Regions from separate parts of the Rahnella sp. PD12R genome, predicted to be linked through region 3. Evidence: predicted binding sites of a transcription regulator. Region 3 holds the regulator's gene; each other region holds the start of a gene.
The links. Region 3 encodes sigma-54, which starts transcription at its own class of promoters, with help from an activator protein. Its sites were predicted from a motif close to GTTGGCACANNTTTCGCTNT; they were not measured.
Positions count from the first base shown of each region.

Region 1: a site for sigma-54 is predicted at 7,575-7,594, ahead of glnK (P-II family nitrogen regulator). Genes of this name have one in related genera too.
Region 2: a site for sigma-54 is predicted at 4,775-4,794, ahead of KWG64_RS10145 (amino acid ABC transporter substrate-binding protein). Genes of this name have one in related genera too.

Region 1 covers NZ_JAHTMS010000001.1:23,385-34,166, forward strand. Annotated here, with positions in the region: gene KWG64_RS00105 (SgrR family transcriptional regulator) at 1-896, opposite strand, end outside; gene cof (HMP-PP phosphatase) at 1,089-1,910, shown strand; gene KWG64_RS00115 (PLP-dependent cysteine synthase family protein) at 1,994-3,037, opposite strand; gene KWG64_RS00120 (Lrp/AsnC family transcriptional regulator) at 3,158-3,613, shown strand; gene KWG64_RS00125 (SmdA family multidrug ABC transporter permease/ATP-binding protein) at 3,749-5,521, shown strand; gene KWG64_RS00130 (SmdB family multidrug efflux ABC transporter permease/ATP-binding protein) at 5,514-7,313, shown strand; gene glnK (P-II family nitrogen regulator) at 7,656-7,994, shown strand; gene amtB (ammonium transporter AmtB) at 8,080-9,369, shown strand; gene tesB (acyl-CoA thioesterase II) at 9,498-10,364, opposite strand; gene KWG64_RS00150 (YbaY family lipoprotein) at 10,611-10,782, shown strand, end outside.
Region 2 covers NZ_JAHTMS010000004.1:177,705-188,486, reverse strand. Annotated here, with positions in the region: gene fis (DNA-binding transcriptional regulator Fis) at 1-78, shown strand, start outside; gene KWG64_RS10170 (GGDEF domain-containing protein) at 141-1,220, opposite strand; gene KWG64_RS10165 (DoxX family protein) at 1,638-2,069, shown strand; gene lpxP (kdo(2)-lipid IV(A) palmitoleoyltransferase) at 2,490-3,410, shown strand; gene KWG64_RS10155 (hypothetical protein) at 3,496-3,681, shown strand; gene KWG64_RS10150 (CTP synthase) at 3,827-4,513, shown strand; gene KWG64_RS10145 (amino acid ABC transporter substrate-binding protein) at 4,886-5,911, shown strand; gene KWG64_RS10140 (amino acid ABC transporter permease) at 6,033-7,211, shown strand; gene KWG64_RS10135 (amino acid ABC transporter permease) at 7,221-8,330, shown strand; gene KWG64_RS10130 (amino acid ABC transporter ATP-binding protein) at 8,339-9,100, shown strand; gene KWG64_RS10125 (YaeF family permuted papain-like enzyme) at 9,423-10,217, opposite strand; gene KWG64_RS10120 (LrgB family protein) at 10,675-10,782, opposite strand, start outside.
Region 3 covers NZ_JAHTMS010000004.1:379,468-390,249, reverse strand. Annotated here, with positions in the region: gene KWG64_RS11070 (transcription antiterminator) at 1-64, shown strand, start outside; gene npr (PTS phosphocarrier protein NPr) at 198-470, opposite strand; gene rapZ (RNase adapter RapZ) at 467-1,321, opposite strand; gene ptsN (PTS IIA-like nitrogen regulatory protein PtsN) at 1,389-1,859, opposite strand; gene hpf (ribosome hibernation promoting factor) at 1,969-2,256, opposite strand; gene rpoN (RNA polymerase factor sigma-54) at 2,280-3,713, opposite strand; gene lptB (LPS export ABC transporter ATP-binding protein) at 3,813-4,538, opposite strand; gene lptA (lipopolysaccharide ABC transporter substrate-binding protein LptA) at 4,545-5,102, opposite strand; gene lptC (LPS export ABC transporter periplasmic protein LptC) at 5,080-5,649, opposite strand; gene kdsC (3-deoxy-manno-octulosonate-8-phosphatase KdsC) at 5,646-6,212, opposite strand; gene kdsD (arabinose-5-phosphate isomerase KdsD) at 6,229-7,215, opposite strand; gene KWG64_RS11015 (calcium/sodium antiporter) at 7,235-8,212, opposite strand; gene mlaF (phospholipid ABC transporter ATP-binding protein MlaF) at 8,520-9,323, shown strand; gene mlaE (lipid asymmetry maintenance ABC transporter permease subunit MlaE) at 9,334-10,116, shown strand; gene mlaD (outer membrane lipid asymmetry maintenance protein MlaD) at 10,120-10,686, shown strand; gene mlaC (phospholipid-binding protein MlaC) at 10,728-10,782, shown strand, end outside.

The sequences.
Region 1 (10,782 bases), on a different contig from region 3:
AATTCTATCGCCGCAAGATAAGGATGTTGCAGGGTATAAAGCGTGTGTTGTTCCAGCCTGACCAGTTCGGGAGAAAAATGCGTCAGCCGGAAAGGCCCCGCGCCGATGTGCGGATTTTCAGGATGCGAGAGCAGGCAATTGAGATCGGCAAACCGGTGCGCCAGCCAGTAATCGGGGGTGTCGAGATCAAATTGCAGGCACTGTGCGTGTGGCTGAGATATTTGGATCACAGATGCCAGATTGTGTTTCCCCCGTGCTGAATGGCGCAATTGCTCAAAGCGGGTCAGCAGTTGCGATGTTTTCAGCGGTTCTCCGTTGTGCCAGAAAAGCTGACTGCGCAGAAAGAACTGCCAGGTTTTGCCGTCATTGCTGATTTGCCAGTGATGGGCCAGATCCGGCTGCGGCGTCGGGTTTCCGGGGACAAAGTGCGTCAAACCGGCATGAATGGTATGCGCCAGGTGTTGTTCCGCGCGGCCGGTCAGCGTTAAGGGATCCAGAAACTGGAGAGGGCGGTAATACGGGATCCGCAACGTGGGCGCATCTTCCTGCCATTGTCCGCCAAGGTGCGGCGCAAGCAGGGTATTCAGATGTGTCGGGTCCAGCTGACTGAGTTGCAAAGCTGCCGAATGCTCGCCGTTTTTGAGCAACTCCTGCAAATAAGCACCGCGCAAATCCTCGGGGGATTTAAGGCAGCACAACGACGCGCGTTTTCCGCGACCGGACTGTGAGTGCCAGTTTATCCACCCCGCATCTTTAAAATGGCTCAGCAATGTCCGCGTGTGGCGTTCGCTGCAGCAGAAAATATCGGCCAGTTCAGTCACAGTCAGTAAAACGGGTTCCTGCCCTGTTTTCACGTACAGACGCTGGTATTGATTAAGCCGGTTTTGCAATCGCATGGAAAATACGGAACCTTATTTTTCTGGTACGGGATTCACTTCAGCATATCGCAGACTTTTACCGATGGCGCGGGGCCGAAAACCAAAGTGTGAACTAAACCCGGAAGAGTATTCATAAACTGTTCACTATTAGTTCCGCAAATCGCAGTCCATACTTTGAACGTGAAAATCATTCCCGCCCAGAGAGGAAATATGTACCGTTTAGCTGCATTCGATATGGATGGCACTCTTCTTTTACCCGACCATACCCTGGGCGAGAAAACGCTGGCAACGCTGCGCCAGCTGGCAGAAAAACCCATGCGTCTCACCTTCGCCACCGGACGCCATTATCTTGAAATGAAAGATATTCTGGCCAATATCGGGATGGAAGGTTTTCTGATTACCGGCAATGGCACGCGTATTCATGACCTGTCCGGGCATTTACTGCACGCCAGTGATTTACCGGAAGATTGTGCGCATGAATTGCTGCACACGGCCTGGGATACACCGGCGAGTCAGCATGTTTTTCGTGACGACGGCTGGTTTACCGCTCTGGACGATCCCGACTTGCTGATCCCGCATCAGTTCAGCGGTTTCCGTTATCATTTGCAGGATCTGCGCACATTGCCCGATGCAGGCAACAGCAAAGTGTGTTTCTGCGCACCGCATGAAACCCTGCTGAAACTGGTTCCGCAGTTGAAAGCGCATTTCGGCAATCGTCTGGACCTGTGTTTTTCGGCGCATGATTGCCTGGATGTACAACCTGCAGGCTGTAACAAAGGCAGCGCGCTGGGACTTCTGACGGCGGGGCTTGAGATCAAAATGTCTGAATGCATGGCCTTTGGCGATGCGATGAATGACAGGGAAATGCTGGAAAGCGTTGGAATGGGGCTGATCATGGGCAATGCATTGCCTGTACTGAAAGAACAATCGCCGCATCTGCAAGTTATCGGGCATTGCCGGAATCAGGCGGTGTCTCACTTTTTGCAACACTGGCTGCACACACCAAACCTCACCTATTCCCCCGAATATTAAGGTTTTGCAGCAAGCCGGGATTATCTGTCCCGGCTTTTTTCCTTTATAATTCAAACTGCTGGTGCGTTGGCTAATCTAAAACCTCAGCTAAGACCTTCAAGCTGCTGTGCGTACACCGAAATATCCCCGATGTTCTTCGCGATCCAGTTCTCGTCAAAATAGGTATTCAGATAACGTTCGCCACTGTCGCAAAGTAACGTAACGATTGAACCTGTCTCGCCATTTTCTCGCATTTGTTTAGCCAGTTGCAGCGCGCCCCAGACATTTGTTCCGGTTGAACCGCCCACTTTACGGCCAAGCACTTTTTCCAGCCAGTGAAGCGTCGCGACACTGGCCGCATCAGGCACCTGCATCATGCTGTCGATGACGCTGGGAATAAAAGAAGGCTCGGCGCGCGGGCGGCCAATCCCTTCGATACGACTGCTGCATTGCGCGGTTACGCTTGCATCACGTTGCTGATAGTAATCATAAAATACTGAGTTTTCCGGATCGACCACCACCAGTTCGGTGTTATGTCCCTGATAACGGATGTAACGTCCCAGAGTGGCGGAGGTGCCGCCTGTTCCGGCGCTCATCACCAGATATCGCGGTACCGGATGCGGCTCGCGGGACATCTGGCGGAAAATACTGTCAGCGATGTTATTGTTTCCCCGCCAGTCGGTAGCGCGCTCAGCAAAGGTAAACTGATCCATGTAATGCCCGTTCAGTTCACGGGCAAGCTGTTCGGAAGCGGCATAAATCTGACCGGAGTTTTCAACAAAGTGGCAGCGGCCGCCATAAAATTCAATTTGCTGAATTTTGCGAGGCGCGGTATAGGAAGGCATCACGGCAATAAAAGGCAGGCCGAGCAGGCGCGCGAAATAGGCCTCAGAAATAGCCGTACTGCCCGACGACGCCTCGATGATCGGCGTATTTTCACGTATCCAGCCGTTGCACAGACCATACAAAAACAGGGAGCGCGCCAGACGGTGTTTCAGGCTGCCGGACGGATGCGTGCTTTCATCTTTCAGATATAGCGAAATTCCGGGGAAATCATTCAGGGCGAGACGAATTAAATGTGTATCGGCTGAACGCTGAAAATCCGCGTCGATTTCTTTGATAGCGTGATTAACCCAGGCGTTTTGCATAATGAGAGCTCGCAGAAGAAGTTTTGTGGGATTAAGAATAACGCAAGCGGCAGAGAAATAGGTTACCCTTTAACCCATGAACTGCGCGTGTTGTAGAAAAATATTCTCCCGGAGTGCCTTATGGTAGATAAAATTGACATCAGACTGTTGTCGTTGTTGCAGAAGGATTGCACGCTTTCTCTGAATGAACTGGCTGAGGCGGTGAATCTCACCACAACGCCTTGCTGGAAACGGATAAAACGTCTCGAAGACGACGGCATTATTTGTGGAAAAGTCGCCCTGCTGGATGGTGAAAAACTCGGGCTGAGCCTGACGGCGTTCGTACTGATTAAAACTCAGCATCACAACAGCGAGTGGTATCAGCGATTTGTACAGCAGGTGGAAGCCTTTCCCGAAGTGCTCGGATTTTACCGTATGGCAGGGGAATACGATTATTTACTCCAGGTTCAGGTTTCCGATATGAAAAGCTACGACAACTTTTACAAGCGGCTTGTGAACGGCATTCCAGGACTGAACGATGTGACCTCAAGTTTTGCGATGGAACGCATAAAATCGACCACCGCATTGCCAATTTAATGCAAAAGTTGCAGTAAAAAGTTTCATCAGAAACGCATGTTAACTCTGGTATCCTTGTCGTCCTGAAGAGAAAACAGGGTTTCTGAAACCTGTTTAACTCAATAAAATCATTATTATTTGTATGGAAAACGCTGAGTGAGATTGTTTGCACAATTAGGCTGGTACTTCCGACGCGAATGGCGCCGGTATCTGGGTGCCGTTGGCTTGCTGATCATTATTGCCATCCTGCAATTACTGCCACCCAAGCTGGTTGGCGTAATTATTGATGGCGTAACGTCAAAACAAATGTCTGCCAGTGTGCTTTTCGCGTGGCTTGGCCTGATGCTGGGCACGGCTGTTGTGGTGTATTTGTTGCGATACGTCTGGCGCGTGCTGTTATTCGGAGCCTCCTATCAGCTTGCGGTCGAACTGCGACAGGATTTCTTCCGGCAGCTCAGCCGCCAGCATCCGGCCTTTTATCTGCGTCATCGTACTGGCGATTTAATTGCCCGGGCGACCAACGACGTTGACCGCGTGGTCTTTGCAGCCGGCGAGGGCGTTCTGACGCTGGTGGATTCGCTGGTCATGGGGCTGGCGGTGCTGATTGTAATGGCAACGCAGATTAGCTGGGAACTGACGCTACTTTCTCTGGTGCCAATGCCGGTGATGGCGATCATCATCAAGCGTTACGGCGACCAGCTGCATTCCCGTTTCAAAACGGCGCAGGCGGCGTTCTCCTCACTGAATGATCAGGCGCAGGAAAGCCTCACCAGTATCAGGATGATCAAAGCTTTTGGGCTGGAAAATCATCAGTCTTCGCAGTTTGCCGATGTTGCGGCAGATACCGGTGCTAAAAACATGCGCGTTGCCCGTGTTGATGCGCGTTTTGATCCGACCATTTATGTGTCTATCGGCATGGCAAACCTGCTGGCGATTGGCGGCGGGAGCTGGATGGTGGTCAACGGGCACCTGACGCTCGGCGAATTAACCAGTTTTGTGATGTATCTCGGGCTGATGATCTGGCCGATGCTGGCGCTGGCCTGGATGTTTAATATCGTGGAACGCGGAAGTGCGGCTTACAGCCGTATCCGCAGTTTGTTGCAGGAAGCCCCTGCGGTGGGTGACGGAACAAAACCGCTACCGGCTGGCCGGGCCGTACTCGAGGCTCAGATAACCCGATTCCAATATCCTGAAAATAATCAGTCTGCACTGAATGCTGTTGAATTCACCCTGGAGCCGGGCAAAATGCTCGGGCTGTGCGGCCCGACCGGCTCCGGGAAGAGTACGCTTCTGGCTCTACTCCAACGTCAGTTTGACGTCACAGAAGGTGACGTGCGCTATCACGGGTTATCTCTTAAAGAAATTCAGCTCGACGACTGGCGCGCGCGCCTGGCGATTGTCAGCCAGACACCTTTCCTGTTCTCCGACACAGTGGCGCAAAACATTGCGCTGGGTCGTCCGGAAGCCACTCAGGAAGAAATTGAAGAAGCGGCGCGGCTTGCAAGTGTACATGACGATATTCTGCGGTTGCCCCAGGGATACGAAACCGAAGTCGGTGAGCGCGGCGTAATGCTTTCCGGCGGGCAAAAACAACGTATTTCCATCGCCCGTGCGTTGCTGATGAAAGCAGAAATCCTGATCCTTGACGATGCGCTGTCGGCAGTTGATGGCCGTACGGAACACCAGATCCTGCATAACTTACGGCAGTGGGGAAGTGACCGCACGGTGATTATCAGCGCACACCGCCTTTCAGCCCTGACCGAAGCGAGCGAAATTCTGGTCTTCAGCCATGGAAGTATTTCGCAACGTGGCGATCACGATCAGCTCGTAGCGCAGCCCGGCTGGTACCGGGATATGTTCCGCTATCAGCAGCTTGAAGCTGCGCTGGACGACGTGCCGCAGGAAATGGAGACGGAACAACGTGGCTGAACAAAAAACGAATAAAATTCAGAAGTTGTGGCCAACGCTTAAACGACTTCTCAAATACGGAAAACCCTACAGCAAGCCACTTTCCTATGCTGTCGTGATGTTGTGGGTTGCCGCTGCGGCGGAAGTGACCGGGCCTATTCTGATCAGTTTCTTTATTGATCACTATGTCGCGAAAGGGGAGTTGCCGTGGGGGAAAGTCAGCTTGCTGGCACTTTGCTTTATCTTCCTGCAATTTCTTGCCGCAAGCCTGCACTATTTTCAGGCGTTATTGTTTAACCGTGCCGCCGTGGGCGTGGTCCAGCGTTTGCGTACCGATGTCATGGACGCCGCACTCCGGCAGCCGCTCAGTGCGTTCGATACCCAGCCGGTCGGGCAGCTCATTTCCCGCGTAACCAATGATACCGAAGTGATCCGCGATTTATACGTGACCGTGGTGTCGACAGTGTTGCGCAGCATCGCCCTGATTGGCGCAATGTTGATCGCGATGTTCAGCCTCGACTGGCGGCTGGCTTCCGTGGCTATTTGCATTTTCCCGGCAGTATTTGTCGTGATGGGGCTGTATCAGGTCTACAGCACGCCGGTTGTCCGCAAGGTGCGCGCTTATCTGGCGGACATTAATGACGGGTTTAACGAAGTCATTAATGGCATGAACGTCATCCAGCAATTTCGTCAGCAGAAAAGATTCGGCGAACGCCTCACGCGTGCCAGCCAGTCGCACTACATGGCGCGTATGCAAACGCTGAGGCTGGAAGGTTTTCTGCTGCGTCCATTGCTCAGTCTGTTTTCATCGCTGATCCTGTGCGGTTTGTTGCTGCTTTTCGGATTCAGTGCCGAAGGCTCTATTGGTGTGGGCGTGTTGTATGCCTTCATTAACTATCTCGGGCGCCTCAACGAACCGCTAATCGAATTGACTTCGCAGCAATCTATTTTGCAGCAGGCGGTCGTTGCCGGTGAGCGTATTTTTGATTTGATGGACAGAACCCAGCAGCAATACGGTCCGGACGACAAATTACTCACCAGCGGAGAAATTGAAGTCAGGGACGTCAGCTTCGCTTATCTGCCCGACAAATGGGTGCTGGAAAATATCTCCCTGCACGTTCCGTCGCGCGGGTTTGTAGCGCTGGTCGGGCATACCGGTAGCGGGAAAAGCACGCTTGCGAATCTGCTCATGGGATATTATCCGCTCAATAAAGGTGAGATTCGCGTGGACGGACGCAATCTTGCTGACCTCTCGCATACCAGCCTGCGTAAAGGTATCGCAATGGTTCAGCAGGATCCGGTGGTGCTGGCGGAATCGGTGTTCGCCAATGTGACACTGGGGCGGGACATTGATGAAGCTCAGGTCTGGCACGCGCTGGACATCGTGCAGCTTTCGCCGCTGGTGCGTGAAATGCCGGAAGGGCTGAATACGCGTCTGGGTGAGCAGGGGAATAATCTTTCCGTGGGCCAGAAACAGTTGCTGGCGATGGCGCGCGTTTTGGTGCAGGCGCCTGAGATTCTGATCCTTGACGAGGCAACGGCCAATATTGATTCCGGAACCGAGCAGGCAATTCAGCGTGCGTTGCGGGCTATCCGTCAGCAAACCACTCTGGTGGTGATTGCCCACCGTCTTTCAACGATTGTCGATGCCGATAATATTTTGGTATTGCATCGGGGCCAGGCGGTTGAACAAGGTAACCATATCCAGCTTCTGGCTGAAAAAGGCCGTTATTATCAGATGTATCAGTTGCAGCTCGCAGGGCAGGAACTGGCATCCACGGGTGCGGTTATTTCAGCAACAGAAAACGTATAATCTTTCAGTTGGCGCAGCCTGATTGCTGCGCCAGTTCATTTCTTACTGTTCGTTTAATCCCTCCTTTTCGCGTCTCACGCACCTGATTCATGCATCCAAAACGTTCCGCTGACTTTCTCTGCACTAAAAAGCAGCGACAGGCACTTTAATGGTGCGCATGGGGTCAGGCTGAATACGGCCCCACAACTGTGCGCCGGGTCACGAATAATCTGAAAATGCCGTATTACGCGGGAATCGCATGAATATTTACGTGATTTCAACTCTGGCACACCCTTTGCTTTAACCATTCCGTATCGGGCGCGAGGTTTCTCGCGGCAAGCCCTTAATTCGAGGAGTGGCAATATGAAGCTGGTTACTGTGGTGATCAAACCTTTTAAGCTGGAAGACGTGCGTGAAGCACTGTCTGCTGTTGGAATTCAGGGGCTGACCGTAACGGAAGTTAAAGGTTTCGGCCGTCAGAAAGGTCACGCTGAGTTGTACCGCGGTGCGGAATACAGCGTGAACTTCCTGCCAAAAGTAAAAATCGACATTGCTATCGCTGATGATCAGCTGGATGAAGTGATCGACGTGATCAGCAAAGCGGCCTACACCGGCAAGATCGGCGATGGCAAAATTTTCGTTGCAGAATTGCAACGCGTCATCCGTATCCGTACGGGTGAAACTGACGAAGCAGCACTGTAATTTCAGGCCTTTATCTCTGATATAAATCGCTTTGATATAAATCAGGTTAGAAAAAACAGTTTTGAGAAACAGGGGTGGGTTAATAATGAAAAAACTTTTATCCATGATGGGGCTTGGCGCGGTTGCATTGCTGCCTTCGCTTGCCATGGCAGCAGCACCGGCAGCCGCAAACGGCGCTGACAACGCATTTATGATGATCTGTACTGCCTTGGTACTGTTTATGACCGTACCTGGCGTGGCATTGTTCTACGGCGGCTTACTGCGTTCTAAGAACGTTTTGTCCATGCTGACTCAGGTTATCGTGACCTTCGCGCTGGTTTGTGTTCTGTGGATCCTTTATGGCTACAGCCTCGCATTCAGTGAAGGTAACGCCTTCTTCGGCGGCTTCAGCAATGTGATGATGAAAGGCATCGGCCTGGATTCTGTCACGGGCACCTTCTCCCAGATGATTCACGTTGCGTTCCAATGCTCATTCGCCTGCATCACTGTAGCGCTGATTGTGGGCGGTATCGCTGAACGTGTTCGTTTCTCTGCGGTGCTGATTTTCACTGTGATCTGGCTGACCTTCTCTTACATCCCGATGGCTCACATGGTCTGGGCTGGCGGCTTCCTGGCGGCTGATGGCGCGCTGGACTTCGCGGGTGGTACGGTTGTTCACATCAACGCCGCTATCGCAGGTCTGGTGGGTGCATATCTGCTGGGCAAACGCGCAGGCTTTGGTAAAGAAGCGTTCAAACCACACAACCTGCCGATGGTCTTCACCGGCGCTTCAATCCTGTACGTGGGCTGGTTTGGTTTCAACGCGGGTTCTGCAAGTGCGGCGAGCTCCATTGCAGCCCTGGCATTCCTCAACACCGTTATTGCGACCGCAGGTGCAATCCTGTCCTGGACGCTGGTTGAGTGGATGGTTCGCGGTAAGCCTTCTCTGCTGGGCGCAAGCTCCGGTGCTATCGCAGGTCTGGTTGCTATCACCCCGGCGTGCGGTACTGTCGGCGTGGGCGGTGCTCTGATTATCGGTCTGGTAGGCGGCATCACCGGTCTTTGGGGTGTGGTTACCCTCAAAAAATGGCTGCGTGTGGATGATACCTGTGACGTTTTCGGTGTTCACGGCGTGTGCGGTATCGTAGGTTGTCTGCTGACTGGCGTATTCACTTCCAGCTCTCTGGGTGGTGTGGGTTATGCAGAAGGCGTCACCATGGGCCATCAGGTCTGGGTTCAGTTCTTCAGCGTCTGCGTTACGCTGGTCTGGTCTGGCGTTGTGGCCTTCATCGGTTACAAAGTGGCTGACATGATTGTAGGTCTGCGTGTTCCTGAAGAGCAGGAACGTGAAGGTCTGGACGTGAACAGCCACGGCGAGAATGCTTACAACCAGTAAGCTGATTTCAGAGAAAGTAGTGCGCTAACTCTCTAATTAAGCAGTACAAAATAATAAAGATGAAAAAACAGAAGGGGCGATATCACTATCGCCCCTTTTTTTATGTCTGCTTTTTGTGAAAAGCGAGGTTACTCGACCGGTCTTTGGCGGATCACGCCTTCCTGCACCGTAGAGGCCACTAAAACCCCTTCACGCGTATAGAACTGGCCGCGAACAAAACCGCGGGCGCCGGAAGCTGAGGTGCTTTCAACGGCGTACAGCAGCCAGTCGTCCATGCGGAAAGGGCGGTGGAACCACATCGAATGGTCGATGGTCGCCACCTGCATTCCCGGCTCCAGGAAGCCAATGCCGTGAGGTTGCAGCGCGGTGGGCAGGAAATTGAAATCAGACGCGTAGCCCAGCAAATACTGATGGATCCGCAGATCGTCAGGCATTTCGCCGTTCGCGCGGAACCACACGGCGCGGTGCGGCTCTTCAACACTGCCTTTCAGCGGGTTATGGAATTTCACCGGGCGCATCTCGATTGGCTTATGGCCGATGAATTTTTCGCGGAATTTTTCCGGAATAAGGTGCGCCAGATTTTTAGCAATATCGGATTCTGACACCAGTGATTCCGGTGGTGGCACGTCCGGCATCGTATTCTGGTGCTCAAAACCTTCTTCCTGACTCTGGAAAGAAGCCGTCATATAAAAAATTGGCTTGCCGTGCTGAACGGCTTTCACCCGACGGGCGCTGAAACTGTTGCCATCGCGCAGGATTTCAACGTCATAAATAATCGGTTTGCTGCTGTCGCCCGGACGCAAAAAGTAACTGTGAAACGAGTGAATACCACGATCGACCGGTACGGTTTGTTTGGCGGCATACAGCGCCTGACCGACAACCTGACCACCAAAGACCTGACGTAAACCCAGATCTTCACTTTGACCACGAAATAGCCCTTCTTCGATTTTTTCCAGATCTAAAAGATCCAGCAGATTTTTTAATGCCTGACTCATAGTGGCCTCATGAAAGTTACCGGTTGATGCATGCCGGGCGGAAAAAAAACGCGGTCTCCGGCACAGGTCTAACCTGTTAATCATAGTGGATCTTCCTGATGCTCAGAAGCCCTGTTTTGTCGTCGGGAGGAAAACTTCAGATTTTTGTGCCATGATTAATAGGTAAGCTGGTTAAAGTCACTAAATTCATCGTCGGCGTTTATTACAGCTTGTCGACAAGCGACTAATAAAAAGGGAGTACGATCAATGAAACTTTGGCAGATAGTAGGTGGAACCGCGCTGTCTCTGACTCTTGCCGGGTGCGCACCGCACCACCAGGACCCAGCGCAACAGCCCCCTGTTAATACGGCGGCCAGTCCGTCGACCGAACCTGCGATCACCGGCCCAAATGTGTCTGGTAGCGTGTTTATCAATCAGC
Region 2 (10,782 bases), 200 kb from region 3:
CAGACTCGTGCGGCCCTGATGATGGGTATCAACCGCGGTACGCTGCGTAAGAAACTGAAAAAATACGGCATGAACTGATACTAATCAGTCGTTGTCTTGAAAAGGCGCTTTTCCGCAAGGAGAGCGCCTTTTTTGTTACCTCAAAGATTCAGCGAGCAGCAGGAAACGCCGAACTCAACCCGGTCACGGCCGCCCTCTTTGGCTTTGTATAACGCCGCATCAGCACTGTTTATCACTGTGTCCGGCATACAGGTTTTTTCGCACAGTGCTACGCCCGCTGAGATGGTGAGGCTGAAAGTTGAATCGCCCTCAAAGCTGATGAATTCGTTACGGCGCACAGTACTAAGCAGCCTTTCCAGCGTGCTTTCCGCGGTTTTCATGTCGGGGGCATCTATGATCAGCATGAATTCTTCGCCGCCAAAACGCCCGAGGTAATCGCTGCCGCGAATGCTGTCGCCAATCAGCGCCGCGATCTCCACCAGGACCTTATCACCGGTGAGATGCCCGTAGGTGTCATTGACGGTTTTAAAAAAATCGACATCGATTAAAGAAAGATAAAACCGCTCCCTGCCAATTTTCATATGATTAATATGGTCGATAATGCCAAAACGGTTTGGCAGGCCGGTCAGCTGATCAGTTTGCGCACGTTTTTCCAGTGCATTTATATTCAGGAATATCTGAATGATTTTCGCGAAGAAAACATACAACAAAGATAAGAATACAATACTGAAAGGTGCCCGGATTATCGCCGTATTTAACATCCCTCTTTCGTGCAAAAACTGCCAGTTTAGCAGAATTGAAAATGTATCTGATATCGCAATAACCAGCAAAAATTTTGTATATTTCCTGCCTTTCCATATTTCTGAAATGAATGACAGCGCAATAAATGAGAGTAAAAATAACGTATAGTGCGGTGAATTATTCACAACCCTTAGCAGATGGACTAACCCGCCGAAGAACAATGCATACGGACCAAAAATCAGCGACGCCAGAACGATAGGGCATAGCGTCAGGCCCAGCAGAGCGTCGCTGCTAAGCAGCGTGTTCTTGTAGATGTAGTTCGCAATCAATCCGCTGAAAATACCAATGGCTATCTGGCAGACGCGAGAATCGACTTTCTTATGCGCCATCAGATACAAAGAAGGAATCGAAAGAGCGAAATAGACCACGCTGATGATATGAATTGAACTCGTTATCATAGGTAAAATATCGTTATTCATTGAATAATCCTTTACATGTTATTTATTTCATTCCGTTTTAAACACCAACTCATATAAAATAATAATTAGAACAGTGATAATTTTGGAACCCGGCATTAGACATCGATATTAATTGCAATGACAATAAATAGTTTAAATCCTGTCGATCGTTTTATTTAATAGTCCTGCTGTATTTTTGATACGCATTCCAAAAATAAATAAGTCGAAAGTCTAAAAATGTTTCTTAATAACCGGAAATCTCCGTCCGTGCTCAGTGCTCCAGCCCCACAAAATCCCAGCGGGTTCTGATGCCGGTTTATGCCTGCGGATTAACTGAACAAAACTTAACCCAGATCAACCCAAATGAGAATAATTCTCCACTCGTTTCGCGATTAGGAATTACTTTATAGAGACAAGAAAACGTCTCTGGGAGTGACAATGATGAAGCAACTTTATATCCGTTTTACCACTGCGCTGAACAAACCTGACCTGGCCATTTTACTGCTGAGGATCACCTATGGCCTGCTGATTTTTCATGGCTGGCATAAGTTACACGACGGGCTCGGCGGCATTCAGGGCATGCTGGCAGGCTACGGCATTCCGGCGTTCGTGGCATATGGCGTGATCATCGGGGAAGTGATTGCTCCGGTCATGATGATGCTGGGGATTTTCACCCGTCTTGCCGCGTTGTCAGCGGCGGCCACCATGATTGTTGCGTGGCTGATGGTCGGTATCCACCATACTTTTGCACTGTCACCGGTCGGTGCCTGGGCAATTGAAGACATCGTGTATTACTTCATGGCGGCCATAGTGATTGCGCTGTTCGGCAGTGGCCGTTATTCCGTGATGAGTAACCCGTTATACCGCTGATTGACACTCTCAGCGTGTTTCCTGATGAAGCACGCTGAGTTTTCCGAATAACGCGTTTTACGTTCCGAAATGCAGTTCATTCTTTCCACAGTCTTTTCATTGAAGTGTCCAATAATAGACGTAAATAAACGGTAAAGAGGGCGTTTATCGGACAACTCCCCTCTCCGGTTAAACAGTCCGTCATGCTATACTCACCTTAAGAGTCGTATTCGCCCCGCTCAACGCCTACGGATAGCCCTTCAGCATCGCGATCCCGCCTTTTAACAGTGTCTGTACAAAGTAAAAGTTGCGTCAACTTGTGTCGTTTCCAAAACGTTTTCGAACGCCAGTTGTCCCAATATTTGCCAGACAATCCGTACCGCGACTGAGCTATCTCGTTACGCGTTACCCCGGTTTTTTTATGCAGATGATTAGGCTTTTATGACTTCTCCTCGCTTTCGTGCATCGTTTTTACATCCGCGCTACTGGCTCACCTGGTTTGGGCTCGGTGTCCTGTTCCTGCTGGTTCAGCTTCCTTATCCGGTACTTTACCGTCTGGGTATCTGGCTTGGCCGCACGTCCATGCGCTTTCTGAAACGCCGCGTGTCGATTACCCGCCGCAACCTGCAACTGTGTTTCCCGGATTTGCCAGCCGATCAGGTTGAAGCCCGGATCATCAGTAACTTTGAATCTCTCGGCATGGGCTTGCTGGAAACCGGCATGGCCTGGTTCTGGTCTGACGCCCGCGTTAAACGCTGGTTTGACGTCAGCGGCCTGCACAACCTGAAAAAGGCGCAGGAGAACAACCAAGGCGTGCTGGTTATCGGCGTGCATTTTATGTCACTGGAACTCGGTGGCCGTGCGATGGGGTTATGTCAGCCTATGATGGCGATGTACCGCCCGCACAACAATAAAGCGATGGAATTCGTGCAGACCTGGGGTCGCATGCGTTCGAACAAAGCGATGCTGGATCGCAAGGATTTACGCGGTATGGTCCACGCGCTGAAAAAGGGCGAAGCCGTCTGGTTTGCACCGGATCAGGATTACGGCCCGCGCGGCAGCGTCTTCGCACCGTTGTTTGCCGTTGATCAGGCCGCAACGACCAGCGGAACTTTCATGCTGGCACGTCTGGCAAAACCTGCGCTGGTGACCGTGGTTCTGGTACGTAAAGCCGGCGGTAAAGGTTACGAACTGGTGATTCAGCCACAGTTAGAAGATTACCCGATTGACGACGAAATGGCCGCAGCGGCTTACATGAACCGCGTGATTGAAAAAGAAATCATGCGTGCGCCCGATCAGTATCTCTGGCTGCACCGCCGCTTCAAAACGCGACCGGCGGGAACGCCTTCGCTTTATCGATAGCCGCAAACGCAATAAGATATCAGGCCCGATGCCACCGCATCGGGCTTTTTCTTTGAAAAACCTTCAACGCGAGATACCTCTTCTTATGGCTAAAAAACCCGATGCGACACCTTCCATCTTTGATCACCTCAAAGATGACGACAGCTTCGATCTGTGGGGCCGTTCAGGCCTCAGCACCGCGCTCAATAAAGCCAAGCCGAAAGCACCGGACAATGAGCAGATTGCCGCCGCGCGTAAACTGATTAAAGGCAGTAAAACGCAGGCCGAATGAAGATGTAAAAACGCGCCCGATAAACCCACCTCGCGTGGGTTTTTTAATGCCTTTCGTACTGCGAAAATAGCTGATGAGAATTTTTCAAACGACAACGTAATGACATTTCTGTAACCTCTCTTTTTACCTGCCCTGGAGAGAAGTGATGAAAAACTCTGTACGTCTGGCGCTGGTCGGAGACTACCACTCCGCGATCACTGCCCATCAAGCCATTCCCCTTGCCATCGACCTCACAGCACAACACTTCAGCATTGAAATCCACGCCGACTGGCTCGCAACCGACACAATCACCCCTGAAATCCTCAAGAATTACGATGCCTTCTGGTGTGTGCCCGGCAGCCCGTACCGCTCAACCGAAGGTGCGCTGAGCGCCATCCGTTTTGCCCGGGAGAATCGCAAACCGTTTCTGGGAACCTGCGGCGGATTCCAGCACGCCATCATTGAATACGCGCGAAATGTGATGGACTGGCAGGATGCCGGACACGGCGAAACCGACACAGAGGGCCGTCTGGTCATCAGCGCGCTGTCGTGTGAAATGGTGGAAGTTAAAAGCGAAATTACGTTTGTGCCGGGCAGCATTCCGGCGCGCGCTTACGGCAAGCTGGAAGTGGAAGAAGGCTACCACTGCCGCTATGGCATCAATACAGAGTTTCAGGCTGCGCTGGAGGCTCAGCCGCTGAAAATGGTCGGCCATGATTCGAACGGTGAGGTTCGCGCCATTGAATTACCGGAACATCCGTTTTTTGTCGCCACCTTGTTCCAGCCGGAACGCGCCGCACTAAAAGGTCAGCTTCCGCCGCTGGTGGCTGCACTCATAAAGTCCCTTCTCTGAGTCACGCCATTTCAAAATGTCTCTCAGACCTTCGGGTCTGAGAGATTACCTCATCGTTTTGCCTCATTTTTTAACCAAATATGACGCCATATTTCCTCCTGCTGCAAAGACCGCGATCTGCACTCCAATATTGAAATATTCCGCACCGTTTTAAGGCGCTCACATTGACCGCGCACCTAAACGGGGCAATAAATTTTATAGCGTCCATCAATGTTACTGAGCAAATCCTCAAGGTGACTTGATTGATCGGGCGTTTTCCATGTTGGCACTCCCTTTGCAAAGACAGGTGCAGAGGGCGTTGCCCCATAAACAGACAGGGTGCTCCGGCACTCACACAATAATAATTTTCAGTTTTGTCTCACAGGACGCTTTATGAAAAAAATATTGCTCTCAACGCTGATTGCCGCAGCAAGCTTCGTGACACTGGCTGGTCAGGCTCATGCAGGTACCACTCTGGATGCTGTTAAAAAGAAAGGATTTGTTCAATGCGGTATCAGCGACGGCCTGCCAGGCTTCTCCTACGCTGACTCCAAAGGCAAATTCACCGGTATCGACGTTGACGTCTGTCGCGCGGTGGCTGCTGCCGTGTTTGGTGATTCTGAGAAAGTAAAATACACCCCGCTGACCGCAAAAGAGCGTTTCACCGCCCTGCAGTCTGGCGAAGTGGACATCCTGTCCCGTAATACCACCTGGACCTCTTCCCGCGATGCGGGCATGGGAATGATCTTCGCCGGCGTGAACTACTACGACGGCATCGGTTTCCTGACTCACCAGAAAGCCGGTCTGAAAAGTGCAAAAGAACTGGATGGCGCAACCGTCTGCCTGCAAGCCGGTACGGATACCGAGCTGAACGTAGCCGATTACTTCAAAGCCAACAAAATGACCTACACCCCGGTGACCTTCGACCGTTCAGACGAAAGTGCGAAAGCGCTGGACTCCGGCCGTTGCGATACCCTGGCTTCCGACCAGTCTCAGCTGTACGCACTGCGTATCAAACTGGGTAAACCGGACGAGTTCATCGTTCTGCCAGAAGTTATCTCTAAAGAACCCCTGGGCCCGGTCGTACGCCGTGGTGACGAAGACTGGCTGGCCGTTGTGCGCTGGTCACTGTTCGCCATGCTGAACGCCGAAGAAATGGGCGTGACGTCTAAAAACGTTGAGCAACTGGCCGCTAACCCGACAACACCAGACATGAGCAACCTGCTGGGCAAAACCGGGACTTACGGTGCTGACCTGAAAGTGCCAAATGACTGGGTTGTGAAAATCGTCAAACAAGTCGGCAACTACGGCGAAAGCTTTGAACGCAACGTCGGTCAGGGCAGCGAGCTGAAAATAAAACGTGGCCAGAACGCATTGTGGAATGCAGGCGGGATCCAATACGCACCACCAGTCCGCTAAATATCCTTCGTTTTTGAAGTCAGATATTCCCGTGATTGAAATGCTTTAAGGATGCTGATGCACCGGTCGTTCCCCGGTGCATCACTTCCACGGATTTACCGCATATTGAGGTTCACCCTATATGTCGCAACGCCCAACCGGAAAAGGATCGTTCTCGCTGACCAACCCAGCCGTACGAGCCTGGATTTACCAAATTTTCGCGGTGGTGTTGCTGGTAGCCTGTCTTGGTTACCTGCTCCACAACACCATTACCAATCTAACGACGCGAGGGATCACCTCGGGATTTGCGTTTCTTGAAAAAGGTGCCGGTTTCGGCATTGTTCAGCACCTTATCGACTACCAGGAAGGCGACACCTACGCACGCGTATTTGTTATCGGTCTGCTGAATACGCTGCTGGTTTCCGCGCTGTGTATCGTTTTCGCTTCGATTCTCGGGTTCATTATCGGGTTAGGACGTCTCTCCGATAACTGGCTGATCCGTAAAGTGTCGACGGTCTACATCGAGACTTTCCGTAATATTCCCCCACTGCTGCAAATCTTCTTCTGGTACTTCGCCGTATTGCGAAACCTGCCGGGACCGCGTCAGAGCCTGAACGCTTTTGACACGATTTTCGTCAGCAACCGCGGCCTGTATCTGCCGTCGCCGGAGCTGGCACCGGGCAGCCTCGCAGGCCTTATCGCGCTGCTGCTGGCGATAGCCGGAATTGTGGCGCTGCAACGCTATAACCATTTCCGTCAGATCCACACCGGACGCGTCTGGCGCATCTGGCCGTGGGCTGTCGTGATGCTTATCGTCCTGCCGGGGCTGGCGCACCTGATTTTCGGGCCCGCGCTGCACTGGGATATGCCTGCGCTGCGCGGATTTAACTTCCGCGGCGGCATGGTGCTCATTCCGGAACTGGCCGCGCTGACGCTGGCGCTGTCCGTGTACACCTCCACGTTTATCGCGGAAGTGATCCGCTCCGGTATTCAGTCGGTTTCGCACGGTCAGCATGAAGCCGCCCGTTCGCTCGGCCTGCCGAATCCGGTCACGCTGCGCCAGGTTATTTTACCACAGGCCATGCGGGTGATTATTCCGCCGCTGACCAGCCAGTATCTGAATATCGTGAAAAACTCCTCTCTGGCGGCCGCAATTGGCTATCCGGATATGGTGTCTCTGTTTGCCGGTACCGTGCTCAACCAGACCGGTCAGGCGATTGAAACCATTGCCATCACGATGTCCGTTTACCTGATTATCAGCCTGGTCATCTCCTTCCTGATGAATATTTATAACCGGCGTATTGCGCTGGTCGAGCGTTAAGGGAAATCCATGACGATGACAACACTTCCTCCCGGAGTCAGAGCCGTCAAGCCCGGTACGCCAGTCGGGACTGCCGTGCTGTGGGCACGCAAAAATCTGTTCTCCAGCTGGTTTAACAGCCTGCTGACGCTGTTTTGTTTATGGCTGATGTGGCTGGTGATCCCTCCCCTGCTGAACTGGGTGATTTTCCAGGCCAACTGGGTCGGAACCGCACGAACGGACTGCACCAAAGCCGGTGCCTGCTGGGTGTTTATCCACGCGCGTTTCGGGCAATTCATGTACGGGCTGTATCCGTTTGATCAACGCTGGCGTATTAACGTCACCCTGATTGTCGGTCTGCTGACGCTGGCACCGATTTTCTTCAAAGCGATGCCACGCCGCGGTCGTTACATCACGGCCTGGATTGTTCTGTTCCCGATTTTCACCTGGATCATGCTGTACGGCGGATTCTTTGGTCTGAGCCTTGTCGAAACCCGCCAGTGGGGCGGCCTGACGCTGACGCTGATCATCGCCGCAGTCGGCATCGCCGGTGCGTTACCGCTGGGGATTATGCTGGCGCTGGCACGACGTTCGCGTCTGCCGATCGTGCGTATTCTGTCGGTGATTTTCATCGAATTCTGGCGCGGCGTGCCGCTGATTACCGTGCTCTTCATGTCCTCGGTGATGCTGCCGCTGTTCATGACCGAAGGAACCAACATCGACAAACTGGTGCGCGCGCTGGTGGGTGTGGTGCTGTTCCAGTCGGCGTATGTCGCGGAAGTGGTGCGCGGCGGTTTGCAGGCGCTGCCGAAAGGCCAGACCGAAGCCGCCGAATCACTGGCGCTCGGCTACTGGAAAACGCAGGGTTTAGTCATTCTGCCGCAGGCGCTGAAAATGGTGATACCGGGTCTGGTCAACACTATCATCGCGCTGTTTAAAGACACCAGTCTGGTGATCATTATCGGCCTGTTCGACCTGTTCAGCAGCGTCCAGCAAGCCACCGTCGATCCTGAATGGCTCGGCATGTCGACCGAAGGCTACGTCTTCGCCGCTGCCGTCTACTGGATTTTCTGTTTTAGCATGTCGCGTTATAGCCAGCATTTGGAAAGACGCTTTCACACCGGGCGATCCGCACACTGAGGTAAACCATGAGCGACCATCAAGTCACTGAAAAACAAAATATGATGATCACGCTGGAAAACGTGAACAAGTGGTACGGACAGTTCCACGTATTGAAAGACATCAATCTGAACGTGAAACCGCGCGAACGTATCGTCCTGTGCGGCCCTTCCGGCTCCGGTAAATCAACGACCATTCGTTGCATTAACCATCTGGAAGAGCATCAGCAGGGGCGCATTGTGGTTGACGGCACCGAGCTGAATGATGATTTGCGTAACATCGAGCGCGTGCGTACCGAAGTCGGAATGGTATTCCAGCACTTCAACCTGTTCCCGCATCTTACCGTGCTGCAAAACTGCACGCTGGCCCCTTGCTGGGTGCGTAAGATGCCGAAGAAAGAGGCGGAAGAACTGGCGATGCATTACCTTAAACGCGTGCGTATCGCCGAACATGCCAACAAATTCCCCGGCCAGCTTTCCGGCGGACAACAGCAGCGCGTGGCGATCGCCCGTTCGCTGTGCATGAAACCGAAAATCATGCTGTTTGATGAACCGACGTCTGCGCTCGATCCGGAAATGGTGAAAGAGGTGCTCGACACCATGATCACGCTGGCCGAAGAAGGCATGACCATGTTGTGCGTTACGCATGAAATGGGTTTTGCCAGAACGGTAGCCGACCGGGTGATCTTTATGGATCGCGGGGAGATCGTCGAGGAAGCGCCACCGCTGGAGTTCTTCGCGAATCCTAAGTCCGCGAGGACGCGGGAGTTCTTATCGCAGGTTATACATTAAGCTGAGGCCGCAGCTTGAAGCGGCTTTTCAGGCTGGAAAGGTGAAAGTTTCGGTTTCTCAATAGCAGTGCTCACGTAGCCTTTCGAGCCGAAACCGACCAAAAGAGGGAAGTGCTTTCCCTCTTTTGGATTTCTCCCCGCTTTTTTACTCCGCGCTGTCGCGGGGACGACGGACGTATTCCGCGACACCCGCGTGTGGCGCAAATCTCGCCGCTGCGCGGTCCCTTCACTCGGTGTTCGAGACTCAGGTCTCGAAACGCTCAATCAGCAAGATTTTGAGCGCGCCATAGGGGCATTTTTGAAAAGCGTGGGTTCCGGCGTTTCTACCCAAATACGGCGTTATAGAGATTCCATTTTTTCAGATGACCGACGTATTGCAGGGGCTGGACGGGGGTGAACGAGGAAATATCGCCTTCACGCATGTGGAGTAAATCGGCGGGTGAAATCCATAATGCGTTTGAAACGGTAATCGGATTGCCGGCGTAATTGAATGCTTCAATCACAAACTGCGAACAGAAGAATGTCTCCTGCGCATCTGCCGAATCGCCAATCTGAACGGTAGCGAGCGTATCAAAACACTGACTGCGGCCTTTGCCAAAGAACACCGGTAAATCGCACACCCGGCGGGACAACGTATATGGCGCGATAATCACGATCCCTTTGTAGTTATATTTCTTCCCGCGTTTGCTTTGCGCAAAGAATCTTAACCGTTGCAGCTGTTCATCGCTAAATCCCGGGTGGCGCAAACTCACCATCGAGTTACTGTGAGACAACGCCTGTTCCAGAGAAACAATCTGCACGCCCTCACCCACCGCTTCGGCGACTTCGCCGTTCCCGAGATATACCGACGCATGGCTGACGCCCGAAAGGCTGAATAAACGGATCCCCAGCGACGTCACGCCCGTCGTTGACGAAAGCAGAATATCGCCAGGCTGAAGGTGCTCCGCGCCGATGGTCACCGCGTCATTACTCTCAAGCGTTGAAATACGCTGCATGTGTAACGCCGTCTTACTGGCCGAAGGCTGCAACGCCGCCTGCTGAGAAATATTCGTCTGCGTACTGCATCCCGACAGCCATAAAAGACCGCCGCAAACCGCCGCCCGGTTCAGATAAATCATTTTGCATCCTTGCCATGAATTATAGAAATTTCAAATGTTCTTTTTATTAAGATTTTTCCTGCATATACAATCACTTCACAGAAAATATATCCGCCGGCATTCTAGCAGAAAAAATAAACAAAACGTTGCTTACAAAATGGGGCGCGAAAACAAAAGGGCATAAAGACGAGGAGGAACGAAAAACTCAGGAGGCGCAATCAGAAAGCTTGCTGAACGGAGCGGCTTCGAGACCTGCGGCTCGAAGACCGAGAGAAGGCACCGCGCAGCGGCAAGTTTTCGCGCCAGGCGGCGGAGTACCAGAACATGTCCTTCGTCCCCGCGGCAGCGCGCAGTTAAAGAGCGCGGAGTCCAGAGGCCCGCGCGTTACCGGGTCTCTGGTCGGTGTGGGCCGACGCCCACGGTTTTGAATTTGAATTTGAATTTGAATTAAAAGTTTTCGATCTTTTTCAAAAGATCATCACCACATTACAATCCCAATCACCGGTGCCATCACTACAGTCACAACGCCCGCCAGCATCATCACCAGACTCGCCACCACGCCTTCTTCGGCGCCCAGTTCATAAGC
Region 3 (10,782 bases):
GCTGAGCAGTGAGAATTTTGAAAGCTTCAAGGCCATTGCGATCGACTGTCTTTCACGAATTTAGCCTGCGTCCTTGGCGCCGCAGCGGCGTTAGCGGCGTTCGCTCACCCGAATCACTGACTGATGTCAGCTCATCGGGACTCTCTCGCTTGCTGCCTTGCTGCAACGCCAATGACTTTGGCTAAGAGTGGGGAGTCTTAATCCTCGTCGAAACCGGAATTAATCAGGTTGACGACGGCGGTCAGCGCCTGTTCTTCGTCGGGGCCGGTGGCTTCGATTTCAATCTGCTGGCCTTTCGGGGAATCCAGCATCAGCAATGCAATCACGCTGCTGGCTTCCGCCTCAATGCCTGTGCCGTTGCGCAGCATCACTTCTGACTCGAAGCTCTGTACCAGTTCAAATAACTTCATCGCCGGACGGGCGTGCATCCCTAACCGGTTTTTGATTTCTACCGTTTGTTTAACCGTCATGATTTGCGTTTTTCCAGCGTGCGATGGCGGGACTGGACGTTCTTCCCACGGGAACGGAAATAGTCAGCCAGCTGTTCTGCGATATACACCGAACGGTGCTTACCGCCGGTACAGCCAATGGCGACGGTCAGATAACTGCGGTTGTTGGTTTCCAGCGCGGGCAGCCATTGTTCAAGGTAGCTGCGCGTCTGGTAGATAAAGTTATGGACTTCGGTATGACGGTCGAGGAACGCAGCGACCGGTTTGTCGAGACCGGTCATCGGACGCAGTTTCGGGTCCCAGTGCGGGTTTGGCAGGAAACGCACGTCGAAAACGTAATCCGCATCAATTGGAATACCGTGTTTGAAACCAAAGGATTCAAAGACCATGGTCAGTTCACGTTCGCGTTTGCCCAGCAGGCGCGTACGCAGCATTTCAGCCAGTTCGTGAACGGACATCTCGGAGGTGTCGATGATCAGATCCGCGGAAGAGCGCAAAGGCTCCAGCAAATCGGCTTCTTCATCGATTGCACTTTCAAGGGACAGGTTTTTGCTGGAAAGCGGGTGCAGACGACGGGTGTCGCTGTAACGGCGGATCAGGGTATTACGGTCAGCGTCGAGGAACAGCAGCTGTGGTGAAAAGCTTTCCGGCAGCTGTGACATCGCATGCTCATAAACTTCCGGTGTTTCTGGCATGTTGCGAACGTCAATGCTGACGGCCGCTGACGTATTGCGTTCAACAAGGGTCTGGGCGAGCTGCGGCAATAACACTACCGGCAGGTTATCCACACAGTAAAAACCCATGTCTTCCAATGCCCTTAGGGCAACCGACTTCCCGGAACCGGAACGGCCGCTGACAATCATCAGCACCATGGTGTCACTCCCCTGGCATTCAGTGTTCAGAATTCATTTTCCCGGCGCGCAACCGGGAATCAGTAATTTATTCGTTTTCAGTCATTATCTGGAACAGTTCTTCGTCACTTTGCGCTCCGCGCAGACGACGACACACCCCTTTATCCGCCAGTTTTTTGGCGACTAAAGACAAGGTATGTAAATGGGTTTTACATTGATCTGCCGGAACCAGCAAGGCAAAAAGCAAATCCACAGGCTGATTATCGATAGCGTCAAAAGCGATCGGTTGTTCAAGCTGAATGAACACCCCGACGGCACGTAAAGTGTCTTCTTCCAGCTTTCCGTGCGGAATGGCGATCCCGGCACCGATCCCGGTGCTGCCCATGCGTTCACGGGTCAAAATGGCGTCAAAAATCACCTGCGGCGATAAATTTAGCTGTTTGGCCGCCAGCTCACTGATGATTTCCAGTGCGCGTTTTTTGCTGGCGCAATGAACGCCGCTTTTGGTGCATTCGGCATTAAGCACCGACGTTAATTGCATTGCAGTATCGTTAATCATGTCATCTTCACTTTGGCGCTGTTTCACCCTTGAAGCTATATCGGCTCGTTTCCCGAAGGTCACAAGCCGATGCCCGAAGGTTTGTAGCACAGGGTTGGCTACATGAATGTCAGTGCTGTTTCAGTTTGTCTTTGTGCTTGTTCAGCTGGCGGGCCAGTTTATCAACCAGGCCGTCAATTGCCGCGTACATATCCTGATGCTCCGAGGTGGCATGCAACTCGCCTCCGTTCACATGCAAAGTGGCTTCCGCTACTTTTTGCACCTTTTCAACGCTCAACACCACATACACCTGATTTATCCGGTCGAAATACTGCTCAAGCTTGGCCAGCTTCGACGTGATGAATTCTCTCAGGGGATCCGTGATCTCAATGTGATGTCCGGTAATGTTGAGCTGCATAATGTCTTCCTTCTCTGTTGAGGTCAAACTAACTGTTTACGCTGGTTTGAGGGCGGGATGGACAAAGACTCTCGGTATTTGGCGACAGTCCGGCGCGCCACCATAATTCCCTGATCGGAAAGCAGGGTGGCTAACTTACTGTCACTGAGCGGTTTTACAGGATTCTCCGCTGCGATTAATTTCTTCACCAGCGCCCGGATCGCGGTTGACGATGCCTCGCCGCCGCTGTCTGTACTGACATGGCTGGAGAAAAAATACTTCAGTTCGAAAATGCCACGCGGGCTGTGCAGAAACTTCTGCGTCGTCACACGTGAAATCGTCGATTCATGCATTTCCACGGCGCTGGCGATATCTGCCAACACCATGGGTTTCATAAATTCTTCACCTAACTCAAAGAACGCCTGCTGCTGCTCAACGATGCAGCGCGTCACTTTCAGCAGCGTATCGTTGCGGCTTTCCAGGCTTTTGATCAGCCATTTGGCTTCCTGCAAATTGCTGCGGATGAACTGTCCGTCGCTGTCGCTGCGCGCGGAATTGCCCATCGCGGCGTATTGCTGGTTGATCTTCAAACGCGGAATGCTGTCGGAGTTCAGTTCTACCGTCCAGACACCGGACACTTTTCGCACCAGCACATCGGGGATCACATATTCGGATTCACCGGTGTTAATCGACTGGCCCGGACGCGGATCAAGAGACTGAATCAGAAGCATCGCTCCTTTCAGTGTATCTTCTTTTAGCCGGGTTGAACGCATAAGTGCGCGGAAATCATGGTTCGCCAGCAAATCCAGATGTTCGCTGATAATCAGGCGTGCTTCGGTGATGAAAGGCGTGTCTGTGGCGTACTGCGAAAGCTGGATCAGCAGGCAGTCACGCAGGTCACGCGCCGCCACACCGACCGGATCAAAACGCTGTACGCGTTTCAAAACGGCCTCGACTTCGTCCATGCTGACGTTGTCGTCACCGATGCTTTCGAGGATGTCGTCAAGGGAAACGGTCAGATAGCCGGTATCGTCTACCGCGTCGACAATGGACGTGGCAATCGCGGCATCGGTGTCGGAAAACGGCGTCAGCTCCACCTGCCACATCAGGTAATCCTGAAGCGTCTGCGTGGTTTCACCCTGATAAATTGGCAGCTCGTCGTCGCTGTAATCGTTGCCGGTGCCGGAAGGCGTGCCCGCGGTATAAATCTCGTCCCAGGTGGCATCCAGCGGCAGCTCTTCGGGCATGTCTTTCTGTTCGAGCGCTTCGCGTGTATCTAACGCTTCGTTGTCGGTGGCTTCTACCGAATCGATTTCATCATGAAGGTCGGTTTGTTCCAGCAGAGGGTTGCTCTCCAGCGCGAGTTGGATCTCCTGTTGGAGCTCAAGCGTGGACAGTTGCAACAGGCGGATTGCCTGTTGTAACTGAGGAGTCATTGCCAGTTGTTGGCTGAGTCTGAGTTGCAAACCTTGCTTCATATCTTGGTTTTATTTCCGTTGATTACAAACTGAGTAACTTCTGTCAGAGACCTCCCGTCAGACTTTACGTCGAAACGGGCACGGTTCCGGCGGCACAGATCACAGACGGAATTCTTCACCAAGATAAACGCGTTTAACCTGTTCATCAGCAAGAATGTCGGCTGGCGTGCCGTGGGCGATCAATTTCCCCTGACTGACGATATAGGCACGCTCACAAACGTCGAGAGTTTCGCGAACGTTGTGGTCAGTGATCAGCACGCCGAGGCCGCTGTCACGCAAATGCTCAATGATTTTTTTGATGTCGATGACGGAAATCGGGTCAACCCCGGCGAAAGGTTCATCCAGCAGGATAAACTTAGGATTCGCTGCCAGCGCGCGGGCAATCTCAACACGGCGACGTTCACCACCGGACAATGACTGACCGAGGTTATCGCGCAAATGGGAAATATGGAACTCTTCCATTAACTCATTGGCGCGGTCGTTACGCTGCTCTTTGGTCAGGTCGTCACGAATTTGCAACACGGCCATCAGGTTATCAAACACGCTGAGACGACGGAAGATGGAGGCTTCCTGCGGAAGATACCCAATGCCGCGACGGGCGCGGGTATGCAATGGCAAAAGGCTGATGTCTTCATCGTCAACGATAATACGGCCCGCATCACGTTGCACAATCCCGACGACCATGTAGAAGGTGGTGGTTTTACCCGCACCGTTTGGCCCCAGCAAGCCGACGATTTCTCCCGAATTGACATTCAGGCTGACATCTTCAACGACCTTGCGGCCTTTGTATGCCTTGGCCAGATTCTCTGCGATTAATTTTGCCATAAAATATCAGTTACTCTTTTTGGTCGGCTGGCCGCCCGCGGCAGGCGTTTTTTGTTGCAGCTGCGAAGGAACCAGAACGGTCGTCACACGGTTGCCTTTATCACTGAAGGCTTCCATTTGCTGTTTCTGCACCAGATAGGTAATACGGTCGCCTTTCACGTTGCTGTCGAGCTGTTCGAGGTACGCGTTACCGGTCAGGGTCACGAGATCGTTTTCCACTTCATAGCGGACTTTCTGCGCATGGCCTTTCACTGGCTTGCCGTTGTCCTGCATCTGGTAAAATGTCACCGGATTACCGTAACCTTCCACCACTTCTTTGCCGGAAACGCCCTGAGGACGGATAACGACCACTTTATCGGCTTTAACCTGAATGGTGCCCTGATTGACCACAACGTTACCGGTGAAGGTGGCCGTGTTGGTGTTCACATCCAGCGCCTGATTGGCGGAATCAATGGTGATCGGTTTCGTCGTGTCATCTTTTAAGGCGAAGGCCGGAATGCTCACGGCTAACAACGAGCTGACGATCAGGAGATCACGGATTTTATTTTTTGCTTTGAATTTCATAAGAGGTCGTTACCTTTTCGATCAGCTGTGCTGTCTTATCACGCAGATTACCGCGCATTTTCATGCCGTTAGATGTAAAACCTGTGCCATAAAGCGTTACTTCATCGTCTGAGGCAACGTCCTGTGTCGTCAGGTTAACCCGGGCATTATCCGTTTTGATTCTTTGAAGCTGTGACGTCTCAGGCGTCAGGCTATCGCCCTGCACATGCCCGTAAAGATAGAGCATCTTATCCTGAGTCAACTTGGCTTTATCAGAACGCAGCACCCAGGTTGGTGTTTTATTCTTGTCATACATTGTCGCGACCGGGTTGGTAAACCACGTCACCTGATCGGCGGCGTAGTATTTTACCTGGTCTGAAACCAGTTTATACGTCAGGCTGCCCGTCGGGTCATAGACCATCGTGACCGTGTGGGCGCTCTGATAAGTGGGATCCTGATCGTTAACCGCCTGCGGAGCGTCATCGCTGCTGTCAGACAATGACCAGCCCACCAGAATCAGAACGATGGCCGTCAGAACAAGGATAATCCAAAGTTTTGTTTTACTCATATCGACAGCCCTTTGGCGTCCTCCAGCTTGCCCTGCGCCAGCAGAATCAGGTCACACAATTCGCGTACGGCACCACGTCCGCCGGCGATACGGGTAACGTAATCGGCCTTCGGCAACAGGATCGGATGTGCATCCTGAACCGCTACGGAAAGACCGACTTCGGCCATAACCGGCCAGTCAATCAGGTCATCCCCGATATACGCTACTTCTTCAGCCCGCAGGGACAGTGTATCTAACAGTTCGCGGAAGGCCAAAAGCTTATCCGATTGCCCCTGATACAAGTGGCGGATACCGAGGGTTTTAGCGCGATCTTCCAGTAATTTCGCATTGCGGCCTGTAATAATCGCGACCTCAATGTCAGATGTCAGCAGGCAACGGATGCCATAACCGTCGCGAACGTTAAAACTTTTCAGCTCTTCGCCCTGATTTCCCATGTAGATCAGGCCGTCGGACATGACGCCGTCCACATCGCAAATCAGCAGGCGAACGGCTTTGGCGCGTTCCAGCACGTGGGCGCTGACCGGACCGTAGAAGGTCTCCACCAGGGCTGCGCTATTACTCATTCGGGCTATTCCTCAATTAAACTACGCCAGCGCGCAGCATATCGTGCATATGTAACACACCTAACAACTGGTCACTATCAGCAACCATTACGCAGGTAATGTGTTTTTCCTGCATCAGATTCAGTGCATCAACCGCCAGAAGCGAAGGGCGAACGCGGATCCCGCCGGTCGTCATCACATCGGCAATCGCCGCATTATTAATGTTCACGCCCATATCAAAGATGCGGCGTAAATCACCATCGGTAAAGATCCCTTCGATTTTCATCAAATCGTTGCAGATGACCGTCATGCCCAGATTTTTGCGGGTGATTTCCAGAAGAGCATCGCGCAAAGAAGCATCACGGCTGACGTGCGGGATTTCATCGCCGGTGTGCATGATATCGCTGACGCGCAATAAGAGCTTGCGACCCAGTGCTCCGCCGGGGTGTGACAGGGCGAAATCTTCAGGGGTAAATCCGCGGGCTTCAAGCAGCGCTACGGCGAGCGCGTCGCCCATGACCAAAACAGCGGTGGTGCTGCTGGTCGGCGCCAGCCCCAGCGGGCAGGCCTCTTTCGGCACACGGACGCAAAGATGCACATCGGCGGCTTTACCCATCGTGCTTTCCGGATTGGACGTCATGCAGATAAGCGTAATGCTCAGCCGTTTCAGGACCGGGATCAGCCCCAGAATTTCATGCGCCTCGCCGGAGTTGGAAATCAGGATAACGATGTCCTGCTTTGATACCATGCCCAGATCGCCGTGACTGGCTTCACCCGGGTGGACAAAAAATGCCGGAGTCCCGGTACTGGCGAATGTGGCGGCCATCTTGCGGCCAATATGACCGGATTTGCCCATACCCATCACGACGACTTTTCCGGTGCAACCGAAGATTTTTTCGCACGCACGGGTAAAGTCACCGTTAATGTATTGATCTAACTGCTCAAGTCCTTCACGTTCTGTTTTCAGCACATCACGCCCGACGGCCTGGAAATCAAAGTCGGAGGCGAAGGTAAAGTTAGCCATAGTCAATTCCTGACAGAGTTCAGAAGGCAATGCTGTCCGGTAACAGGAACAGCACCGCCATGTAGGCGATAAATCCGCACAGCAATAATGCGCCGGCCATATGCCCGATCCGGTGTTTGCGCATCAGGCACAAACCGGAAAGCACCACGCTGACCGCCAGCATCACCCAGTAGTCGCGGTGAAACGCATCCGGGTTGAACGAACCCGGTGCCACCAGTGCAGGTAATCCCAGCACCAGGCAGGTGTTAAAAATATTGGCGCCGATGATATTGCCCAGCGCGATATCATCTTCACCTTTAATTGCACCGGCGATAAACGTCGCCAGTTCCGGCAGGCTGGTGCCGATAGCGATGACCGTCAGCCCAATCACCAGTTCGCTCACGCCTAAATATCGTGCAATCACTGTACTGTTGTCGACAATCATGCCCGACGCCAGTGGCATGATGATAAAGCCCAATGCCAGCCACAGAAATGCCACGGTGTTGCTGCTGTCTTGCGGAAGTTCAGACATTTGCTCGTACGTCAGCGTGTCCAGCCCCTCTTTTTCAGCCGCGCGGGCGATTTTTATCACCAGCATCATAAACGCGGCGGCACTGGCCAGCAGTAAAACGCCATCGAACCGGCTGAGTTCGCCGTCGCTCAGCAGAAAACCGCACAGCGCTGTGACCAGTAACAATAGAGGGAGTTCGCGGCGTAATATATCAGAACGAACGGAAAGTGGATGAATCAGGGCGGCGCCGCCCAAAATCAGAAGAATATTAATGATATTCGAACCAATTGCGTTTCCAACGGCCAAATCCATTTGATCGTTGATGGCGGCGGTGGTGGAAACCACCAGTTCAGGCAGTGATATGCCCACGCCGACGACGGTCATGCCAATCACCAGTGGCGGCATGCCCAGCGAGCGTGCCAGCACAGCGGCTCCGTACACCAGACGATCGGCGGCGTAAACAAGCAGTAACAGGCCGACAATCATCAGTACGATAGCGAGAAGCATGAAACATCCTTTATTGGGTATAATGCGAGGTTCGTTGCCTTGAAAGGCAGGCGATTCCTTCGTCAACATGAGCTAAGGCAACATTTTGTCTGAAAACGTGGCCAGCAGGTTCCTGTATGTTAGACGATGAAGGCTTTTAATTTAAAATGGTAATTCGTTGATTTTGACCGTCTGTGACGGAAAAGTAAATCGATGGCAACTTTGGTAACGAAAGCGGGGTAAGTTTTTGTAAAAATACCAAAGTTATACGACGCCCCACCCGGGTCAGACGTATTCTTAGCGAAAGCATTCCGAAGGGATAAACTGAATGAGTCAAAGCGAATCGAATCTGGTTGAGATCAAAGGCATGAGTTTCGTGCGCGGCGATCGTCCCATTTTCGAAGAGATAAACATGACCGTGCCGAAAGGCAAAGTCACCGCCATTATGGGGCCTTCGGGGATCGGTAAAACGACGCTCCTGCGTCTTATCGGCGGCCAGCTTACGCCGGATAAAGGTGAAATCTGGTTTGACGGAGATAACATTCCTGCGCTGTCACGCCGAAAGCTTTACGAATCACGCAAAAAAATGAGCATGCTGTTTCAGTCCGGTGCATTGTTTACTGACCTCAATGTGTTCGAAAATGTCGCGTTCCCGCTGCGCGAGCACAGTAAATTGCCTGAGGCATTACTGCGCAGTACCGTGACCATGAAGCTTGAAGCCGTCGGGCTGCGCGGTGCCGGTGAACTGATGCCGGCGGAATTATCCGGCGGCATGGCGCGTCGTGTCGCGCTGGCGCGTGCCATTGCGCTTGATCCTGAACTCATCATGTTCGATGAGCCTTTCGTGGGGCAAGACCCGATCACGATGGGTGTGCTGGTCAAACTGATCGACGAGCTGAACCATGCGCTGGGCGTGACCTGTATTGTGGTTTCCCATGACGTTCCTGAAGTGCTGAGCATTGCGGATTACGCGTATATTGTTGCAGCACAACATGTTATTGCTGAAGGAACGCCTGAGGAGCTGCAAAATAATCCTGATCCGCGGGTTCGCCAGTTCCTTGATGGTATTGCCGATGGACCGGTTCCTTTCCGTTTCCCTGCCGGTGATTACAAAACCGAGCTGCTCGGATGATGGAGTACCCATGTTAATTAAGGCATTAGCCTCAGTCGGGCGCAGCGGGATAAACACCTGTGCGTCCTTTGGCCGTGCCGGTTTAATGCTCTTCCGGGCATTAGTCGGTAAGCCGCAATTTGCCAAACAATGGCCGCTGCTGATAAAGCAGCTCTACAGCGTTGGCGTGCTTTCTCTGTTAATCATTCTGGTTTCCGGGCTGTTCATCGGCATGGTTCTGGGGTTGCAGGGATACCTCATTTTGACCACGTACAGTGCCGAAGCCAGTCTGGGCATGATGGTGGCGTTGTCGCTGTTGCGTGAACTGGGCCCGGTCGTGACCGCGCTGCTGTTTGCCGGACGCGCGGGTTCTGCGTTAACCGCTGAACTGGGTCTGATGAAAGCCACTGAGCAAATCTCCAGCCTGGAAATGATGGCGATTGATCCGCTGCGCCGCGTTGTGGCGCCGCGCTTCTGGGCCGGTCTGATTTCCATGCCCCTGCTGACGGCGATTTTCGTTGCTGTCGGGATTTGGGGCGGTTCACTGGTTGGTGTGGACTGGAAGGGTATCGACAGCGGTTTCTTCTGGTCTGCGATGCAAACTGCCGTAGACTGGCGGACAGATCTGCTTAACTGCCTGATTAAAAGCCTTGTTTTCGCTATCACCGTGACCTGGATTGCGTTGTTCAATGGCTATGATGCGATCCCGACATCCGAAGGGATCAGCCGGGCAACGACACGTACTGTGGTGCATTCGTCACTGGCGGTGCTGGGATTGGATTTTGTGCTGACAGCACTGATGTTTGGAAATTAAACCATGCAAACGAAAAAGAGTGAGATTTGGGTTGGCGCATTTTTAATCATCGCATTGATCGCGGTGGTCTTTTTGTGCCTGAAAGTGGCTGACATCCGTTCTATCGGTTCGGATCCGACTTACCGTATTTCTGCGGACTTCGACAATATCGGCGGCCTGAAAAGCGGCTCTCCGGTGAAAGTTGGCGGCGTGGTGATCGGCCGCGTCAGCAGCATTACGCTGGATAAAAATTATTCTCCGCGTGTGGAAATGGATATCGACCAGAAATACAACCAGATCCCAAGCACCAGTACACTGGCTATCCGTACCTCGGGTTTACTGGGTGAACAATTCCTGGCACTGAACATTGGATTTGAGGACCCGGAGATGGGAACGACTATCCTTAAAAATGGTGGCGTCATTCAGGACACGAAATCCGCACTGGTTCTCGAAGACCTGATTGGCCAGTTCCTTTATAAGAGCGGCGACGGCAAGGCTGATCCTGATGCAACGGCTGCTCCGGCAGCACCTGAAGGGAATGCCGCACCTGCACCTGACGCTAATACGGCGCCACAGCCGGCTGCCCATTAAGAATTGCCATCACGGATTCTCCATAAAAGAGGAAAATAAGTATGTTTAAACGTTTAGTGATCGCTGCACTGCTGGTGGTTATGGCTCCGCTGGCCA